DNA from 3 places in the Pseudactinotalea sp. Z1739 genome. Region 1 is predicted to be linked to each of the others. Evidence: predicted binding sites of a transcription regulator. Region 1 holds the regulator's gene; each other region holds the start of a gene.
What was found. The regulator LexA, encoded in region 1, represses DNA repair genes until DNA is damaged. The targets are predictions, from matches to a motif close to TCGAACANNTGTTCGA.
Positions count from the first base shown of each region.

Region 2: ACO0LV_RS05860 (DUF222 domain-containing protein) is a predicted target of LexA. The motif match lies at 2,511-2,526, and genes of this name have one in related genera.
Region 3: ACO0LV_RS06800 (DUF222 domain-containing protein) is a predicted target of LexA. The motif match lies at 3,908-3,923, and genes of this name have one in related genera.

Region 1 covers NZ_JBMPQA010000007.1:144,461-150,793, forward strand. Annotated here, with positions in the region: gene serA (phosphoglycerate dehydrogenase) at 1-389, shown strand, start outside; gene ACO0LV_RS11025 (DUF5302 domain-containing protein) at 422-619, opposite strand; gene nrdR (transcriptional regulator NrdR) at 733-1,203, opposite strand; gene ACO0LV_RS11035 (LysM peptidoglycan-binding domain-containing protein) at 1,300-1,809, opposite strand; gene lexA (transcriptional repressor LexA) at 2,183-2,920, shown strand; gene ACO0LV_RS11045 (metallophosphoesterase family protein) at 2,898-4,574, opposite strand; gene ACO0LV_RS11050 (ATP-dependent DNA helicase) at 4,571-6,333, opposite strand, start outside.
Region 2 covers NZ_JBMPQA010000003.1:303,506-309,838, reverse strand. Annotated here, with positions in the region: gene ACO0LV_RS05865 (RNA polymerase sigma factor) at 1-1,082, shown strand, start outside; gene ACO0LV_RS05860 (DUF222 domain-containing protein) at 1,105-2,496, opposite strand; gene ACO0LV_RS05855 (LLM class flavin-dependent oxidoreductase) at 2,831-3,697, shown strand; gene ACO0LV_RS05850 (PQQ-dependent sugar dehydrogenase) at 3,821-5,047, opposite strand; gene ACO0LV_RS05845 (winged helix DNA-binding domain-containing protein) at 5,173-6,306, shown strand.
Region 3 covers NZ_JBMPQA010000004.1:135,971-142,303, forward strand. Annotated here, with positions in the region: gene ACO0LV_RS06790 (SRPBCC family protein) at 1-683, shown strand, start outside; gene ACO0LV_RS06795 (XdhC family protein) at 1,148-2,269, shown strand; gene ACO0LV_RS06800 (DUF222 domain-containing protein) at 2,373-3,893, opposite strand; gene ACO0LV_RS06805 (carboxyl transferase domain-containing protein) at 4,099-5,586, opposite strand; gene ACO0LV_RS06810 (bifunctional 2-methylcitrate synthase/citrate synthase) at 5,765-6,333, opposite strand, start outside.

The DNA of each region.
Region 1 (6,333 bases):
CCAACGTGATCCTGACCCCGCACGTGGGCGGATCCACCGAGGAGGCGCAGCAGGACATCGGGGTGTTCGTGGCCGGAAAACTCCGCGACTACATGCGCTCGGGCTCCACAGCCCTGAGCGTGAACCTGCCCAGGCTCACGTTGGACACGCCCGGGCCGGGCCGCCAGCGCATCGCCCACCTGCACCGGAACGTGCCCGGCGTGCTGGCCGCGGTGAACCAGGCGTTGTCCTCCGGTGGGGCGAACATCGATTCCCAGATGCTCGCCACCACCGGTGACGTGGGTTACTCGGTGACCGACATCAGCGGCACCCTGCCGCGGCAGGCAAGGGACCACCTTCGTGAGATCGAGGGCACCATCAGTGTCCGCGAGCTCAACGGGTCGGTCTAGGCTCGCTTCGGACCGGGCGCCGAGCGAGGAACTCAGCCGGTCTTACGCGGCCGGAATGTCCGCTTGGGCTCGCCGACCACCTCCGGCCCGTGCACCGAACCGGTGTTCCGGACTCCATCTGCGGTGGGGTGGTCACCCGCGTTCTTGCGATCGAGCGCCTCGCGCATCTTCGCCTTGGCATCGGCCATCGGCCGATCGGGACCTTCGGATCCGTTCTTCTTCGATGACATCAACAGTCCTCCCTGAACTCACCACGGACCGGGACCGCGTCCCGGGTGGCTCATCCTCAACCTTGCCGGGTCCGGCGCGAACACGCCAGCGGATAAACCCCGGCCATGCACCCTCAGGCGTACTGCTCCGAGGCAGGATTGCGGTCCAACTTCAGCGCGGTGATCGCGGCCTCGAAGTCCTCGAGGGAGGTGAAGTTCTGGTAGACGCTGGCAAAGCGCAGGTACGCCACCTCGTCCAGCGCCCGCAGCGGCCCCAAGGTCGCCAATCCGACCTCGTGGGAGTCGATCTCGGCCACGCCGGTGGCGCGGATGGACTCCTCCACCTGCTGGGCCAGCAGCGCCAGGTCATCGGCGGAGACCGGGCGACCCTGACACGCCTTGCTCACACCGGCCACGACCTTCTCCCGGCTGAACGGCTCCATCGCCCCCGATCGCTTGATCACCGTGAGGCTGGTGCTCTCCACCGTGGTGAAGCGGCGCGAGCACTCGGGACAGTGCCGGCGGCGGCGGATACTGCCGCCGTCGTCGGCGGTGCGGGAGTCCACCACCCGCGAGTCGGGGTTACGGCAGTACGGACAATGCATCGGCGCGTCCCTTCCCGGCTTGGTGACGGCGTGCTCGGTGCACACACAATGCCACATCTGGCTTCCGGTGTGGGACGTCGCCCTCCAGCGGGTTCCTCAGCCCTGCGGGACGCTCAACTCCTGACCGGCGTGCACGGTGGAGCGCTCCAGCCCGTTCATGCCGCGGATGGTCTCCACCACCTGGCGCACGTCCTGCCCCGGATCGGCGATCTCACTCGCGATCACCCACAGGCTCTCGCCCGGCTGGACCACCACGGTGGAGACCTCTGCCGGCGTCTGCGCCTCCGGCGCCAGCAGGGTGCCGAGCCCGCCGCCCACGGCGATCGCCAGCGCGAAGCCAAGCGCGACCAGCACCCGCCGTCCGCGGGTGGTCAGCCGCAGGGGGGCGTGTTCGCGCGCCCTGGCCGGGCGCACCGGCGCCGCCGGACGAACCGGTACCGCCGGGCGAACCGGTGCCGTCACCAGGGGCGTCACGGGACGGGTCCGGCCGCCCGAGCCCTCGGTCTGCTGGGGTACGAGGGCCCGCGGCACGTCGCTCTGCGGCGCAGCCTTCGGGGCCTCCGGGGCCGGAGCCGCTCCGGGCGCCGAGAAGACTGCGGGAACCACGCTGAGGTGACAGGTCGAGTTACGTGCAGGGCCGGCGTGCCCGCAGGGGCGCGTCCGCGACCGCCGCAGGGCGGCCCGCCGGGTCGAGGGGCTGGGGTGGATCGCCAGTGCACTCATCGGATTACTCCTCGGGCCACGTCCGGGACCGGCAACCGACCGACCCTCGAACTGATGTTCTGCGAACACATGTATGGACAGTAACACAGCCGTTCGATAGAGTCGACACGCCAGTCGAACAGATGTTTCCTGTTCGGCGCCGTAACGCCTAGGCTTGGGAACGTCATGGGGAACACCCCACCACCGACCCCTGACATCGCGGTGACGGGACCATGGCAGAGCCGCTCGCAACCGCACCGAACCGCAGGAGGACACGATGGCCGAGGGACCCAAGGACACCAGCCGGCAGCACCCGGACCAGACCGGCCACTCCCCCGGTCTGACCGTCCGGCAACAGCGGATCATGGACTCGATCCGCACCAACATCGAGACCAAGGGGTACCCGCCGACGATGCGCGAGATCGGCACCGCCGTGGGCCTGGCCAGCCCGTCATCGGTGAAGTACCAGCTCCAGGTCCTGGAGGAGAAGGGGTACCTGCGCCGGGACCCGATCTCCACCCGCGCGATCGAGATCCTGGATCCCCACGGCACTGCGCCGGCGCAAGAGAGCCCGGCACCGGCTTCGGCCCGCGGCCCGAAACAGTTCTTCAGCACCGACTCCGATGAGCAGGTGGACGCCTCGCCCAGTTACGTCCCGGTGGTCGGGCGGATCGCGGCGGGCGGCCCTGTGCTGGCCGAGCAGTCGGTGGAGGACGTCTTCCCGCTGCCGCGCCAATTGGTCGGCGACGGCGACCTGTTCCTGCTCAGGGTCACCGGCGACTCGATGATCGACGCCGCGATCTGCGACGGCGACTTCGTCGTGGTGCGTCAGCAGCCGGTGGCCGAGAACGGTGAGATCGTCGCGGCGATGATCGACGGTGAGGCCACGGTCAAGACGCTCAAGCACACCGAGGGCGAGGTCTGGCTGATGCCGGCCAACTCCGCCTACTCCCCGATCGAGGGATCCGACGCCCAGATCCTGGGCCGGGTGGTCAGCGTCCTGCGCTCGGTGTGACCCGCCCGTCCGGTCCGATCCGCAGGCACACCTCGTCGTCGTAGGTGCGTCGCTCGATCCGGAGCACCCGGTACTGCGAGTCCAGGACCGGGAAGGCGTGGATCGGTTGCAGCGTCAACCGCGCTCCGGTCCCGGTGCGCTCGAGGTTGATGTCCAGGTAGCCGTAGTGCTTGCCACCCTCACGCAGCACCGGGTTGCCGTCGCCGGCCACCTCCCAGCGCTCCGGAGCGTCCTGGTCGGCCGTCCAGGCCCGGTGCGGGTTGTACCGCAGGAGTTCCCCATCACCCCCTCGCAGTTCGCCACCCAGGCTGTCCCCGGCCACACCGACGTCGTAGTAGAGCACCCCGGGTGAGCCTTCGTCGCCGTCGGGCACCACCGAGCGCTCGAACAGTTCACTGTGCCCGCAGAGCACCGCGGCCACGCCGAATTCACTGAACATCCGATGGAACCTGCGCATCGGGGTTCCGCCCTGGCCGGTAGAGAACTCGTGATCCATCGGTAGGCCGTGCGCACCGCTGGAGTAGGGCACGTGGTGGAACTGGACCAGGATGATCCGGCCCTGCGCCCGGGCGTCGGCCAGATTCTCTTCGGCCCAGCGCCACTGCGGCCTGCCGGGGGCGATGTCGTTCAGGTCCGTGCCACCGGCGGCGGTGTACTCCGTTGCGGTGAAGTGGTCCTGGGTATCGGTGCCCGGGCCCCGGTAGGCCCGCCCGGTGAGGGGCCGGGCGTAACGGGACCGATGGTCGTCGGGCTCCCCGTTCGAGGAGTCCAGCGTCAGGATCGTGAGTGGTCCGTGGTCGAGGCGGTAGTAGCCCCGGCCCCGCGCCCCGTCCGGGCCCGGGAAGTGGGCGTGGTACTTGGCCCGGGCCCGCACCACCGGGGAACGGTCCGACGGCGTGCCGTACAGGCCGTTGCGGGCGCCGAAGTTCTCCCAGTTTCCCAGCGCAGGCAGGAGCGGTGCCCGCGAGAGCAGGCCCGAGGGGGCGTTGATCGTGAAGAACTCATCCCAGGCGGGCTGGTATCCCCCGCCGCCGACCAGGTCACCGGGATGCAAGATGAGGTCCGCCTCCTCCTGGGCGATCATGCTCACCACCGCCCGGTAGCCCTCCGCCTTGGTGAGCGGGTAGCGCAGGACGGGCCGGCCGGCAGTGTGCTCCGCCACGCCGAAGGCCTCCCGCCACAAACCGTGCGGGTCGGGACGGGACTCCCCGCCGGGGCCGGCCGGCCAGGAGCGATGCGTCACCCGCCCAGCCGGAGCGGTCTCGGAGTCCGACAGCGCCACCAGATGGATCTGCTGCCAGGACCCGTCGGTGGGAGCGGTGCGGAAGGCGGCACGGTACTGCTCGCCATCCTGGGTGACCGCGTAGGTGTACCGCGTGTGTGGCCGCAAGCCGGTCAGGACGACGACGTGGCGGACGTTCCCGTCCGGGTACAGCCAGGAGCCGGGCGCCAGACCCTCGATGAGTTCGGTGCGCTCAGCCTCGGTAGGGCTCAGCACGTCGAGGGCCTCGGGTCGGGACGTGACCGGCCCGGGCGCGCCCGGGCCGGTCACAACGACTTCTCCGGGTTCATCGGTGTGGGAGAACCAGATGATCGTCATGCCGGTGCTGCTCGGTGCGTGCAGGTAGGGCCGGACGCGGAAACCGGACGTCATGCCGGTGCGTCCCCACCACCGGACAGCCTGCGCAGCGCGGCCCGGACCAGGTCACCGTCGGTGGTGGGCCACAGCGGCGGGAGCGACTTGGCCAGGAAACTGCCGTAGCGCGCCGTTCGCAGCCGGGGGTCGAGCACGGCCACCACGCCACGATCGGCCACCCCACGCACCAGCCGGCCCGCGCCCTGAGCCAGCAGCAGAGCCGCGTGGCTGGCAGCCACCGTCATGAAGCCGTTGCCACCTCCGGCAGCCACCACCTCCTGGCGCGCCTGGCGGATCGGGTCATCGGGGCGCGGGAACGGGATCCGGTCGATGACCACCAACTGGCATGCCTCCCCCGGCACGTCCACGCCCTGCCACAGCGACAGTGTGCCGAACAGGGAGGTGGCGGGTTCGGCGGAGAACCGGCGCACCAGGGCCGGGATCGAGTCCTCGCCCTGTAACAGGATCTCGGTGTCCAGCCGCTCCCGCAGCGCCTCGGCCGCAGCCTGCGCACCGCGTCGGGAGGAGAACAGCCCGAGGGTGCGCCCGCCGGCGGCCTCGATCAGTCCGGCGAGTTCGTCCAGGGCCTCCTGGGCCGTGCCGTCACGGCCCGGCGGCGGCAGGTGCGAGGCCACGTAGAGGATGCCCTGCTTGCCGTAGTCGAACGGGGAGGACACCTGCACGGCCCGGTGGGGCCCGAAGCCCATCCCGACGCTGCGCACGGCGTGGTCGAAGGTACCACCGAGGGTGAGGGTGGCCGAGGTGAGCACCGCGGCCCGCTCGGCGAAGAGTTCGGAGGCGATCGGGCCGGCCACGTCCAGCGGTGCGATCTTCAGCCGCGAACCCTCCCCCGGTGCGCGCCCGCGCTCGCACCAGAGCACGTCGATCCGCTCCGCCACACTGTCGGAGAGCAGGCGTTCGGCGATCTCGAACAGCACCAGCAGCGCCGACGTCGCCATGGCTCGGCCACCGGCTTCCTCGGCCTTGCCCTGGCCCTGGGTCTGCTCGCTGCGCACCGCCGTCATCGCCTCCCGGCACGCCTCGGCGATGGAGCGCACCGTGGGCACCAGTTCGGCCGGCAGGCCCTGGGGCAGGCGGCCCTCGGGCACCAGACCAAGGTTGGTGCGCAGATGTGTGGCGGCATCCTCCAGGGCGGACAGCGCGATCCCGGCGTGGCGGCGGGCGAGCCGGGCGGTGCGTTCCACGGACGCGGCGGACAACTCCACCGTGGCCTGGGCGGTGACCCGGTCTGCGAGTTCATGCGCCTCGTCCACGATGAGCACCTGGTGTTCGGGCAGCACCTTCGGGGAACCCGAGGCGGCGATCCCCAGCATCGCGTGGTTGGTCACCACCAGGTCCGCCTCACGGGCGGCGCGGCGGGCGTGTTCGGGGAAGCAGTCGTTCAGCAGCGGGCAGCGTTGCCCCAGGCACTCCAGGGAGGTGAGGGAAACCTGCCGCCAGGCCCGGTCGCTGACCCCGGGCACCAGATCGTCACGGTCCCCGGTGCTGGTCTCCTCGGCCCACCTGCGCAACCGCAGCACCTGTCCGCCCAGGGAGTCGTCCTGGCCCTCGGGGTGCTCCTCGGCGGCCGAGGGGGCCGCGGCTGCGGCGTCGAAGAGGGTGCCCTCGTCGTCGGCCGGGTAGCCGCCAGCCACCTTGTGCAGGCACAGGTAGTTGTGCCAGCCCTTCAGCAGCGCCACCTGGGGCTCCCGGGGCAGGTGCCGCCGTAGGGACTCCGCGGCAAGCGGCAGGTCGTGTCCGAGCACCTGGCGCTGCA
Region 2 (6,333 bases), on a different contig from region 1:
GTACCGCCGCCCATCGCCGGGTGCTCGATGCGCTGCGGCATGAGCGCACCATCCGGAGCAAAGCCCACCTGATAGCCGACGACGACGTGCAGCCCGGCCCGGAGGATGCGGCCGCTCCGGGCGGGGCCACGTCGTCGGCCCCGGTCGCTTCGGCCGTCGATGAGCGCCTGCCGCTGCTGTTCATGGCTACCCACCCAGCCCTGGCCGAGGAGGTCCGCCCGGCGCTCGCGCTCCGGTTCGTCCTTGGTGTGCCGACTGCCGACATCGCACGGTTGTTCCTGGTCCCGGCAGCCACGATGGCGGCACGGCTGACCCGGGCGAAGAAGCGCCTGGCCGGTAGCGGGATCCCGTTCTCGATCCCCGACCGAAACGCCTGGCCGGACCGGCTTGATGACGTGGCCCGGGCGATCTACCTGGCGTTCACCGCCGGATATGCGCCCGGAGGAGGCCACGACGTTGTCCGTGCGCAGCAGGCAGGGGAGGCGGTACGGCTCGCCGATCTGGCTACTGCCCTGGTGCCCGGCCGTCCAGTGCTGGAAGCCCTGGTCGCGCTCCTGCGGTTGCAGCACGCCCGCCGCGATGCGCGGGTCAGTCCGGAGGGTGTCCTGGTGCGCTTGGCTGATCAGGACCGGTCCCGGTGGCACGGTGCCGAGATCGCGGCGGGCTTGGACCATCTCACCTCACTGTCGCCGACTGAGGGTCTCGCGGAGGAGTTGCGCCTGCAGGCCCTGATCGCGGCCTTCCACGCGACGGCCACCCGCGCTGCTGACACCGACTGGGCGGGAATCGTGCGCGCCTACACCCGACTGGAGGCACTCACCGGATCACCGATCGTGCGGCTCAACCGTGCTGTCGCCGTGGGCGAGGCATCGGGGGCGATGGCCGGCCTGGCTATTCTGCGTGCCGCCGCCGACGAACTGCCCGGGCATCATCGTGTGGCGCTCGTACGCGCCGAGTTGCTGCACCGCGGTGGACAGGCCGAGGCCGCTCGTCAGGCATACCTTGAGGCGATCGAGGCCTGTCCCGACGGCGCCGAGCGAGACCACATCCGGGCCCGGCTAGCCCTGGTGAGCAGAGCATGACGTGCCACTACGCATGGTGCGCCTAGTGGCGCATGATGAATGCGTACTCGCCGGCGGGAGTTCGGGTGTGGTGGTAGTTGTCGTCGTGTGCCATTCGGTGGTGGCGGTGGCACAGGGGGACGGCATTGTCGAGGTTGGTGGGTCCGTGCTCGGACCAGGGGATGGCGTGGTGGAGTTCGCACCAGGCGTAGGGCCGTTGGCATCCGTACGCGGCACACGCGGTGTGCTGGGTGGCTAGGGCGGTGCGTTGGCTTTCGGTGAAGAGTCGGTTGCCGCGCCCGAGGTCCAGTGGCTGGGATTGACCGCCCAGCACGAGGGGCACCAGGCCGGAGTTGCAGGCCAGTTGCCGCGCGTGGGCGGCGGAGATCTTCTCTCCGGTGTCCAGTCCGGCTGCAGCGATGCGTCCGCGGAGCACCTGCTCGTCGAGGGTGACGACGATCGTGGCGGCGGTCTTCGGGCTGAGGTGGTCGGTGGGTAGGTGTTCGATCAGTTCTGCCAGGGCCAGGCCGTGGGCGTTGGCCCAGTCGGTGCGCCGGCCCTGGGCCACCCGGCCCGGATCGGGAAGCCCGGACAGATCCTCTACGACGCTGCCGGCCTCGCCGCTGCTCTGGGAACCACTCGCGTCTGCGCCTTTACTCCCCCCAAAGTGGCCGGCAGCACCGCCAGCACCGCCAGCACCGCCAGCACCGCCGGTACCGTTGGTGTCGTTGCGGCTCGTGCGGCGTGGTGCGGTCATCGTGTGGATGATCTTGCGCAACAGGTGGCCGTGGAAGACCGGCAGGGTGAAGTGGCCAGTGACGGTGCCGTCGTGGTTGTCCCGGATGGTCAACCGGGTGTGAGCGCGGGCCTGTTGCTCTTCATCGGCGATCTGGCCCTCTTCGTGGGCATCGATGCTCTCCCGGTCCTTCTTCAGCGCTTCCAACTGTCGCCGGGCTCGCTGGCGCAACACCGAAGGCGGCATGTGCTTGGCTTTGTCGACCAGGTCTTCTTCGACCCGGGCCCGTTCGGTGGTGGTCAGCCCGTCGGGGAGTCTTTCGCCTGCTCCCACGATGATCTCGGCGTGATCGGGGGAGATGTCCCCGTCGTCGAGTGCTCGTTGGGTGGGGCCGCGGTCGCTGAGACGGGTGGCGAGTTTGGTCTGGCGGCTGGTGTCCCGACCGTCGTCGTTGGTGTGCTTGGCCGCCCAGGAGGCGGTATCGGCATGACCGGACTTGCGCGCGGTGTTGGCCTTCTCCGCCGCGTTGAGCACTTTGAGTTTGTAGGCCCGCACCCGCGACTCGATCCGCTTCAGGTCCACCAGCAACTGGCTCTGCCCGTCCGGGCTGAGCCCGCCCGGATCCAGCCGCGACAACCCATCCAGCGCGGCGTGCACCTCCTGGGTCGGGGAGATGCTCGGGAGCGGGTGTACGGCCATGAATCCACACTACCTAGAACGGACGTTCGAGTCAACGGTTTGCCCCAATTCGTGTCACATTGCACAGCCTGTCTCCGTTAGATGTCGGAGCATGACGATGGGAGACTGCAGGCGTGATGGTGGGCCTGTAAGCGGGTGCGTTGAGCGACGGCAGGTCGTGCCGGTGGGGGCCCGCAGGCGGCCCGCGACGTGAACGTCTGCAGGGCGTGGCAGTGAGCGCCCGCTACCCGGCGCGCCCGTGGGAGACTCGAATCATGCCCAATTCGACGAATCCTCCGCCCTCCGGCGCCGAGATCGACCAGCGCGCACCGGCGCGCCCGCAGGGGGGTGTGCGATGACTCGGGTCGGCGCGATATTCAACCCCCACCACAATCCACCCGAGGCGCTGCGAGGGGCGGTCGAGGCCGCCGAAGCCGCCGGCGTTCCCGAGCTCTGGCTCTGGGAGGACTGCTTCCGTGAGTCGGCCTACGCCTCGGTCGCCGCCGCCCTGGCGTGGACCGAGCGCCTGCGGATCGGCCTGGGGATCGCACCGATCCCGCTGCGCAACGTGGCGGTGACCGCGATGGAGATCGCGACGATCGAGCGGACCTTTCCCGGCCGGTTCTACCCCGGCCTGGGCCACGGCGTGCTCCCGTGGATGAAACAGGCCGGCGCGCAGGCCGCCTCCCCACTGACGCTCATGCGCGAGTACCTCACGGTGCTGCGGTCGTTGCTGGCCGGGGAGGAGGTGACCGTGGCCGGCCGCTACGTCACCCTCGACAAGGTGCGGCTCGAGTGGCCGTTGGAGGCCGCACCACCCGTCTACGCCGCAGGCGTGGGACCCAAGACGTTGGCACTGACCGGGGAGGTCGCCGACGGTGCGGTCCTCGTCTCCGGACTCTCCGTCGCCGAGGTGGGTGAGCGGGCCCGCCTGATTGCCGACGGGCGCACCGCCGCCGGACGTGACGGCGATGCGGTGGTGGTGGCCTACGTCGACACCGCCTTCGGCGACGGCGCCCGGGAGCGGGTTGCCGCCGCGCTGGGCGAGGCCGGCACCGACGACAACCGGGGCGTGTGGGGCGAGCCCGACGACGTGGCGGCCGCGGTGCGACGCTTCGCCGAAGCCGGTGCCGACGCGGTCATCCTCTCGCCCGTGGACGGTGAGCCCGACCTGCACGCGTTCCTCCGTGCCACCGGCGAGGTGGCCCGCCTCATCGACTGAGCGGGCCCAGTCGACTGAGTGGGCCTAGTCAACTGAGCGGGCCCAGTCAACTGAGCGGGGCCAGTCGACTCACCGAGGCCACAGCCGGAGAACGGGCGGTGCGCTCGTGCCTGCTGAGCGGCTCTAGTCCGGGCGCAACTCCATCAGCGCGCCACCGTCGGTGGCGAGCCAGATCGCGCCATCGGGAGCCTCGGCCAGGGCGCGGATCCGATCACCCATCTCCCACTCATCCACCTGCTCGGCGTTCTCGCCGTCCAACTCCACACGCCCCAGGTTCTCCCCCGAGAGGCCACCCAGCAGCGCGCTGTCGGCCCATCCGGTGAACAGGTCGCCGGCATAGATCATCAGGTTCCCGGGCGAGATCGCCGGCACCCAGTAGGCCTTCGGTGCCTCGAAGCCATCGCCCTCGGCGTGATCGGGGATCGCGGTTCCGTCGTAGTGCTCACCCATCGACACCTCCGGCCAGCCATAGTTGGCGCCCTCGACGATCAGGTTCAGTTCATCGCCGCCGGCCGGCCCCATCTCCGAGGACCAGAGGTTGCCCTGAGAGTCCAGGTCGATGCCCAGCGGGTTGCGGTGCCCGGTGGTCCAGAACTGCGCCGCGACGCCGCCGTCGTCGGCGAAGGGGTTGCCGGGGGCAGGATCACCCTCCAGCGTCAGGCGCACGATGGTGCCGAGGTTGGTGCCCATGTCCTGGGCCGGTTGCAGCTCCTGCCGGTCCCCGGAGGTGATGTAGAGGGAGTCGTCGAGGACCACCATCCGGAGCGCGAAGTGGCCGTTGCCGGACGCCGGGTCCTGTTCCCAGATCACCTCGAGATCCTCCAGGGCGGCGCGGTCAGCGTCGAGGTGTGCCCGTCCGACCACCCCCTGGCTACCGCCGTCGGCGGCGCGCACCCAGCTGAGGTAGATGATCTGGTCCCGCTCGAAGTCCGGGCCGGCGATGACGTCGTGCATACCGCCCTGCCCCGCGGGGACGACCTCGGGCACGCCGCTGACCGGCCTGACCTCACCGGACTCCTGATCTCGTATCTGCACGGCGCCGGTGCGCTCGGTGACGAGCAGCAGGTCGGTGCCCGGCAGGAACTCCAGCGCCCACGGGTTCTCGAACTGATCGTGCTCCACGGCCTCGAACTCCGCCACCGCTGCTTCGTCGTCGTCGCGGGCATCCTCCGCCCCCGGTGACTCCTCGCCGTCGGCCGGCTCCTCGCCGTCGGCCGGGTCCTCGTCGGCTTGCTCCTCAGTGGTCTGCGGCTCCGCAGTGGTGGCCGGATCCTCAGGCGTGTCCGGATCGTCCGCAGCGCACCCGGCGAGCAGCAGTGCCGCTCCCGTGACCATGAGTGCGCAGCGCATACTTCTCGACGCTAACAGTGCCTGTTCGCACCGCAACAGAAGCCACGAGGTTCGGGCGATCGCAGTCGCGCGGGTCGCCACCGTTACTCAGCCCGGGTGTGGGTGGTCGGCGCTACCGTACCCGTATGGACCACGCGCGCCCGGACAAGCACCTGACCGCCCGGGCGCTGAACCGGGCGACCCTGGCCCGCCAGCTGCTGCTGCGCCGGGCACCCCTGGACGTGGCCGAGGGAGTCCGCGCCATCACCGCGATCCAGTCCCAATCGGCCCCCTCGCCCTACCTCGCCCTGTGGAACCGGTTGGCTGACTTCGACCCCGCGGATCTCGACACCGCCTTCACCTCGCACCGCATCGTCAAGGCCACGCTGATGCGCATCACGCTGCACGCGGTGCACGCCGAGGACTACCCGTTGCTGCACCGCGCGATGCAACCGACCTTGCGCGGGGCGCGGCTGGGCGATGCGCGGTTCACCGGCGAGGGGCTCACCCCGCAGATGGCCGACGACGTCGTCCCTCACCTGGGCGCGTTGCTCGCCGAGCCGCGCACCGGGGAGCAGGTGACCGCCGACCTCGCCCACCCGCAACTGTGGTGGGCGCTACGCCATTACGCCCCGATCGTGCACGCCCCTACCGGAGGGCCGTGGTCGTTCGGCGCCAGGCCGGCCTACGTGGCCAGCCCCCATCCGTCGTCATCGGCCGATCCGGATGAGGCCGCCCAGCATCTGGTGCGCCGCTACCTGCAGTCCTTCGGTCCGGCGCGGGTGCATGACGTAGCGCAGTACGCGCTGATCCAGGTGACACGGGCGCGGCGGGTGGTCGAGACGATGAGGGATGAACTCATCGGGCGCCAGGGCCCGGACGGGGTGGAGTTGCTGGACGTGGAGGGCGCGCCACTGCCCGAGGAGGACACGCCCGCCCCGCCACGACTGCTGCCGATGTGGGACTCGGTGCTACTGGCCTACTCCGACCGCTCACGCATCATCCCGCCCGAGTACCGCGGGCATGTGATCCGCCGCAACGGCGACACGCTGCCGGCTGTGCTGGTGGACGGACAGGTGGCGGGGGTGTGGCGCGCGGTGGACGGCGCCGTGGAGGTCACGACGTTCCGCCCCCTGTCCGAGGCCGACTGGGCCGGCATCGAACAGGAGGCGGTTGCGCTCGCGGACTTCGTCGCTGACCGCGATCCGGTGGTCTACGGCCGCTACCGGAACTGGTGGGCGAAACTGCCCGCGGAGCAGGTGCGGGTCTTCGGCGAGTGAACCCCCGGGCGGGCTGCTCGCTCGCCG
Region 3 (6,333 bases), on a different contig from region 1:
AGGCTTCCCTGAAGGCGGGACCGGAGCAGTTGTGGGCCGCGTTCAACGACCCGGCCGCCCTGGTCCACACGATCCCGGGCTGTCAGCGCCTGGAGGAGACCGGAACCGACACCTACAAGATGACCCTGAACGCCGGGGTGGCGGCGATCAAGGGTGTCTACGACGGGCGGGTTCAGTTGCTGGACAAGGTCGAGCCCCGCTCGCTGCGGATGGTGGCGTCCGGGTCGGGCGGGCCGGGCACGATCGAGGTCAGCGTGGACGTGCAGGTCGAGGCCGACGACGACGGGTCCCGGCTGACGTATGACGCCGACGCCACTGTCGGCGGCATGATCGGCGGGGTCAGCCAGCGGATGCTGGCCACCGTCGGCAAGCGCCTGGCGGCGGATTTCTTCCGCAACATGGACTCCTACATCGCCAACGCCGGGCCCGATACTGCTGTGCAGTCACAGGCGCCGGCGGGCGAGGCTTCCGCGCCGGCAGCCTCGGGCCAGCACGGCACTGACACCAGCACTGGCACTGGCGCTGGCGCTGGCGCTGGGTCCGGCCCCGGGGTGTTCGAGCGTCCGCCGACGGCACCGGCCGCGGGAGTGAGCGGTGACCTGCTCAAGGGCGCGTTGGGCGGCGCCGCTCTGGTCCTGGCCGGCGTCATCGCCGGCGGGCTCCTTGGCCGGCGCCGAGGCTGAGCCACGCCCAAAGCCGGGCCCGCCACCCCGCCGGCCCAGTCGCCACGGCCGGCGGCGAGGCTGAGCCAAGCCCGAAGGCGGGCCCGCAATCCCGGCATCCCATCGGCCCATCCGGCATCGACACCTCAACCGGTGCCCACCCCGTGGCCACCGAGCCCGGACCCGGCCCTACGGCATTGCTGGGACGCCGGCCATTGCCCGGCTACTGCGGCGGCCGGGCCAGTTCCGACGCCAGTCCAACCGCCCACCGCAACCAACGCCAGTCCAACCGCCCACCGCAACCAACGCCAGTCCAACCCCCCGGCGCCGCCAACGCCAGTCCAACCCCCCGGCGCCACCAAAGCCATCAACGCCACCAAAGCCATCAACGCCACCACAGCCAACACAGCCACCAACGCCAGTCCAAGCCGCAGCGGAGCGCCGTGCCCGCGGATATCCTGGAATCAAGCCCCTCGGAGGTACCAATGCGCGACGTGCTGACCGAACTGCACGAGCGTTGGGCGCGTGGGGAGACCACCGCCCTGGCCACCGTGGTGCGGACCTTCCGCTCCGCCCCGCGCGAGCCCGGAGCCAGCATGCTCCGGCTGGCTGATGACACCGTGCTCGGTTCGGTCTCGGGTGGTTGCGTCGAGGGGGACGTCTACGAACGCGGCGGCCAGGTACTCAGCGCCGGGACCCCGATGTTGCAGCGCTACGGCATCAGCGACGACGACGCCTACGCCGTCGGCCTCACCTGTGGCGGGGTGATCGACGTCTTCGTCGAACCGGTCTCGAAGGGCACCTTCGCCGACTTCGACTCGCTGGCGGCCGACATCGAGGCCGAGCGCCCGGTCGCACTCGCCACGATCATCACGCACCCCGACCCCGCTCGCCTCGGGCGGCGCCTGGTGGTGCGTCCTGACGAGGTGAGCGGTTCGCTCGGGTCGGACTTCGCCGACCACGCGATCACCGACGACGCCCGCGGCCTGCTGGAGGCCGGCGCCACTTCCGTGCTCACCTACGGCCCGGAGGGGGAGCGCCGCGGTGAGGGCATGGAAGTATTCGTGAACAGTTTCGCCCCCCGCCCCCGGATGCTGGTTTTCGGGGCGATCGACTTCGCTGCCGCGATGGCACGGCAGGGCACGATGCTGGGCTACCGGGTGACCCTGTGCGACGCCCGGGCGCTGTTCGCCACCCGGGCCCGGTTCCCCGACGTGGACGAGATCGTGGTGGACTGGCCGCACCGGTACCTGCGTGCCGAGATCGATGCGGGCCGCGTGGATAAGCGCACGGTGGTGTGCATCCTGACGCACGACCCGAAGTTCGACGTCCCGGTGCTGCAGGCCGCGCTCGATCTGCCGCAGCGGTGCTACATCGGCGCGATGGGTTCACGGACCACTCACAAGGACCGGATGGACCGGCTCCGCGAAGCGGGGGCCACCGAGGACCAGCTCGCCAGGATCCACAGCCCCATCGGCCTGGACCTGGGCGGGCGCACCCCGGAGGAGACCGCGGTGTCCATCGCGGCGGAGATCATCGCCAACCGGTGGAAGGGCAGCGGCGAGTCGCTGTCCCGAACCGATGGCCGCATCCACCACAGCGACTAGACCACAACGCACGCACCGCCCGCGCGCACGCACGGGCGCGCGCAACACTCATCTCCCGCACGGCCGGCTGCGTCCCACACCTCACCCGCACAACGCCCGCGCCCTATTGGCGCATCGCGAAGGTGACCGTGCCGCCTGGCGAGCGGGTGTGGTGGTAGCGATGATCGTGGATGAGTCGATGATGTCGGTGGCATAGCGGCACTGCCTGGTCCAGGTCGGTGCGCCCGCCGTCGGCCCACGGTTTCAGATGATGCAACTCGCACCACGCATACGGTCGTTGACATCCGTCGGCGGCACAGGCGGTGTGTTGGACCGACAGTGCGGTGCGCTGGGATTCGCTGAAGAACCGGGCGCTATGACCCAGGTCCAGCGGCACCGACTTCCCACCCAGCACCACCGGAACCAGACCGGAGTTGCAGGCCAGTTGGCGCGCCTGGGCGGCCGAGATCTTCTCCCCGGTGTCCAGCCCGGCTGCTGCCAGTCGCCCGCGCAGAACCTCTTCATCGAGGGTGACCACGATCGTCGCGGCGGTCTTGGGGCTCAGGTGATCGGTGGGCAGGTGCTCGATCAACTCACACAGTGCCAGGCCGTGGGCGTGGGCCCAGTCGGCCCGCCTGGCTTGGGCCACCCGACCCGGATCAGGCAGACCGACCAGATCGCCCGACTCCTGCGCCGAGGCACCCGCACCGGCACCTCCGGCCCTACCCGCGACACCCGAGCCGCCTGTACTACCCGCGCCACCCGCGCCACTCCCACCGCCAGCACCGCCAGATGCGCCAGATGCGCCAGATGCGCCAGATGCGCCAGATGCGCCAGATGCGCCAGCACCACCCGTACCACCCGGGCTACTCCCGACGGCGGCCGGGCTGCCGGACCCGCAATCCTCAACGCCTCCGCTGGCTGCGCCGTCCTGGTCCTTGCGGTTCTCCCGGCGCGGTGCGGTCATGGTCTGGAGCAACTTGCGCAACAGGTGCCCATGAAACACCGGCACGGTGAAGTGGCCCGTGACCGTTCCGTCCTGGTTATCCCGGAGTGTCACCCTGGTGCGCGCCCTGGCCCGCTCCTCCTCGTCGGCCACCTGGCCCTCTTCGTGAGCGTCGACCTCATCACGCTGCCTCTCGATGGCTTCCAACGCTCGGCGAGCCCGTTGCCGCAACACCGAGGGCGGCATCGTCTTGGCCTTCTCAACCAGGTCATCCTCGATCCGTTTGCGTTCCGCGGCGCTGAGATCCGCCGGGAGTTTCTCTCCCGCACCGACGATCGTCTCGGCGTGCTCCTGGGAGATCTCTCCCCCGTCCAGCGCCTTCTGCGTCGAACTGCGGTCCTTGATCCGAGTGGCCAACTTCGTCTGCCGGCTGGTCTCGCGGCCATCTTCATTGGTGCGCTTCGCCGCCCATGATGCCGTGTCCGCATCCCCGGCACGCTCGGCCGCCTTGGCCTTCTCCGCAGCCGCCAACACCTTGAGGCGGTAGGCGCACACCCGCGACTCGATCCGCTTGAGGTCCACCAGCAACTGCGCCTGACCCACATCGCTCAGCCCACCCGGATCCATCTGCGCCAACTCATCCAGCGCCGCATGCACGCCCTGGGTGGGCGAGATGGTGGGGAGGGGGTGTACCGCCATAACCCAACATTACTACGAACGCCCGTTCGAATCAAGGGTTTTGAACGTTCTGTTCCACCGCTCGTCCTCGCGCCCCACAGCGCCACCTCGACAGCGTCGCCATCCGAGCGCCACCACCAGCACCGCAGTCCCAGGACCACCACGCGCACCGCAGTCCCAGCACCACCGCGAGCGCCACCGCCAGCACCACCACCAACCCCCTGGCCTACCTCATCGACCGGTACCGATCATGACGAATCCGCAGGCGCTCCTCGGTCCTCATCGCCATGAGTTCAGCAAGGTGCGCCGTAGCCGAGGCGATCAGCCGGCGGCAGAACGCGGCGGGCTCCTCGGCGGCGTCGGGTCGCTCGGGCACGATCTCGTCGACGGCACCAGCCTCGAGCAGGTCCACCGCCCGGATGCGGTGCGCCGCCGCCATGTCCGCCGCACGGTCCGCGGTGCGGTGGATGATCGCGCTGGCGCCCTCGGGCGGCAGCGGCGCCACCCAGCCGTTCTCGGCGCACACGGTGCGATCGGCCGGCAGCAGGGCCAGGGCGGCCACACCGTTGCCCTCGCCCAGGATCGTGGAGACCACCGGCACCCGCACCGTGGCCAGCGCCGCCACCGTGCGCGCGATCTCACCGGCCAGCCCGCCGTGCTCGGCCTCGGTGGTCAACTCCGGGCCCGGTGAGTCGATCACGGTGACCAGCGGCAGGTCCAGCTCCTCGGCCAGGTGGAAGCCGCGTTGGGCCACCCGCAGCGCCGCCGGGCTGAGCGAGGCGTCCCGGCGGGGCCGGCGGTCCTGGCCGATGAGCACACAGGACAGCCCAGGGAACCGGGCCAGTCCCACCGTGATGGTCCCGTCCGACTCCCCGGTCCCGGTGCCGCGCAGCGGAATGAACACCTCCGCCGCGTGCTGCAACAGGTGGTGCAGCCGGGGCCGGTCCGGATTGCGAGTCGCCTGCACCGAGTCCCACGGGGCCCGGTCGGTCGCGATCGTCGCATCGACGAAACGCTCCCCGACCGGCTCCTGGGGCGAGGTCAGCACCCGCAGGGCCTTGACCGCCGTCGTCCGCAGTTCTCCCAGCGGCACCACCCCGTCGATCACACCCTTGCGGGCCAGGCTCTCGGACTGCTGCACGCCCTCGGGCAGCGGTTCGCCGAGCATGATCTCCCGCACCCGGGGACCGAGCAGGCCCACGAGCGCTCCGGGCTGGGCGATCGTGAGGTGGCCCAGGGACCCCCACGAGGCCAGTGCGCCCCCGGTGGTGGGGTCGCGCAGGTAGACCAGGTAGGGCAACCCGGCGGCGCGGTGGGCCAGCACCGCCTGGCTGATCTTGATCATGTGCAGGAACGCCGGGGTGCCCTCCTGCATCCGGGTGCCGCCGGACATCGGCGAGGCCAGCACCGGCAACCCTTCGGCCGTGGCCCGTTCGAACGCCAGCGTGATGCGCTCGCTGGCAGCGGCACCGAGGGACCCGGCGAGGAAGTCGAAGTCGCCGACGATGACGGCGACCCGGTACCCACCGAGGACGGCCCGCCCGGTCACGACCGCCTCGTCGGCACTGCTGCACTGGGTGGCCCGCGCGAGCTGGGCGGCGTAGGCGGGCCCGTAGTCCGGCTGGGTGGGCGGTGCGTCCCACGGCTCGAAGGAGTCCGGATCGAGGACGGTCTCGATCACCTCGTTCAGGGAGATCCTGGCCACGCCCCGCATCCCTTCGCCGGCGAACGTCTGTACCGCCTCACGTTAGCCACGCGCGGGCGCCGGGAACATGGGCATCCTTGCCAGGACAATCCGGCATCGTTGGGCAGTGTTGTGCCTGACCCGGATGCGGTTGTGCCTGACCCGATGCGGTTGTGGCGTGGACGTCGTCGGTGTCCTTCGGTCGCGGCTAACCCAGGTGCCGCTCATCCGGGCCGTTGTAAGCGCTCAGCGGCCGGATCAGCGCGTTGGAGGCCCGCTGCTCCATGATGTGGGCGGTCCAGCCGGTGATCCGGGAGGCCACGAACAACGGGGTGAAGATCTCGGTGTCGAAGCCCATCAGGTGGTACGCCGGGCCGGAGGGGTAGTCCAGGTTCGGCTTGATGTCCTTGCGGGAGGTCATCGCGTTCTCGAGGTTGTCATACATCGCGGCGATGTCCGGACGGTCGTAGTGCGCCACCAGGCTGTCCAGGGCTGCCTTCATGCTTGGCACGCGCGAATCGCCCTTCTTGTACACGCGGTGACCGAAGCCCATGATCTTGCGCTTCTCGGCCAGGGCCTGCTCCAACCACACCTCGGCGTTGTCCGCTTCGCCGATCTCGTCGAACACGTTCATCACCGCCTCGTTCGCCCCGCCGTGCAGCGGACCCTTGAGCGCACCGATCGCGGCCACCACCGCCGAGTACAGGTCGCTCAGGGTGGAGGTGACCACCCGGGCGGTGAAGGTGGAGGCGTTGAAGGAGTGCTCGGCGTACAGGA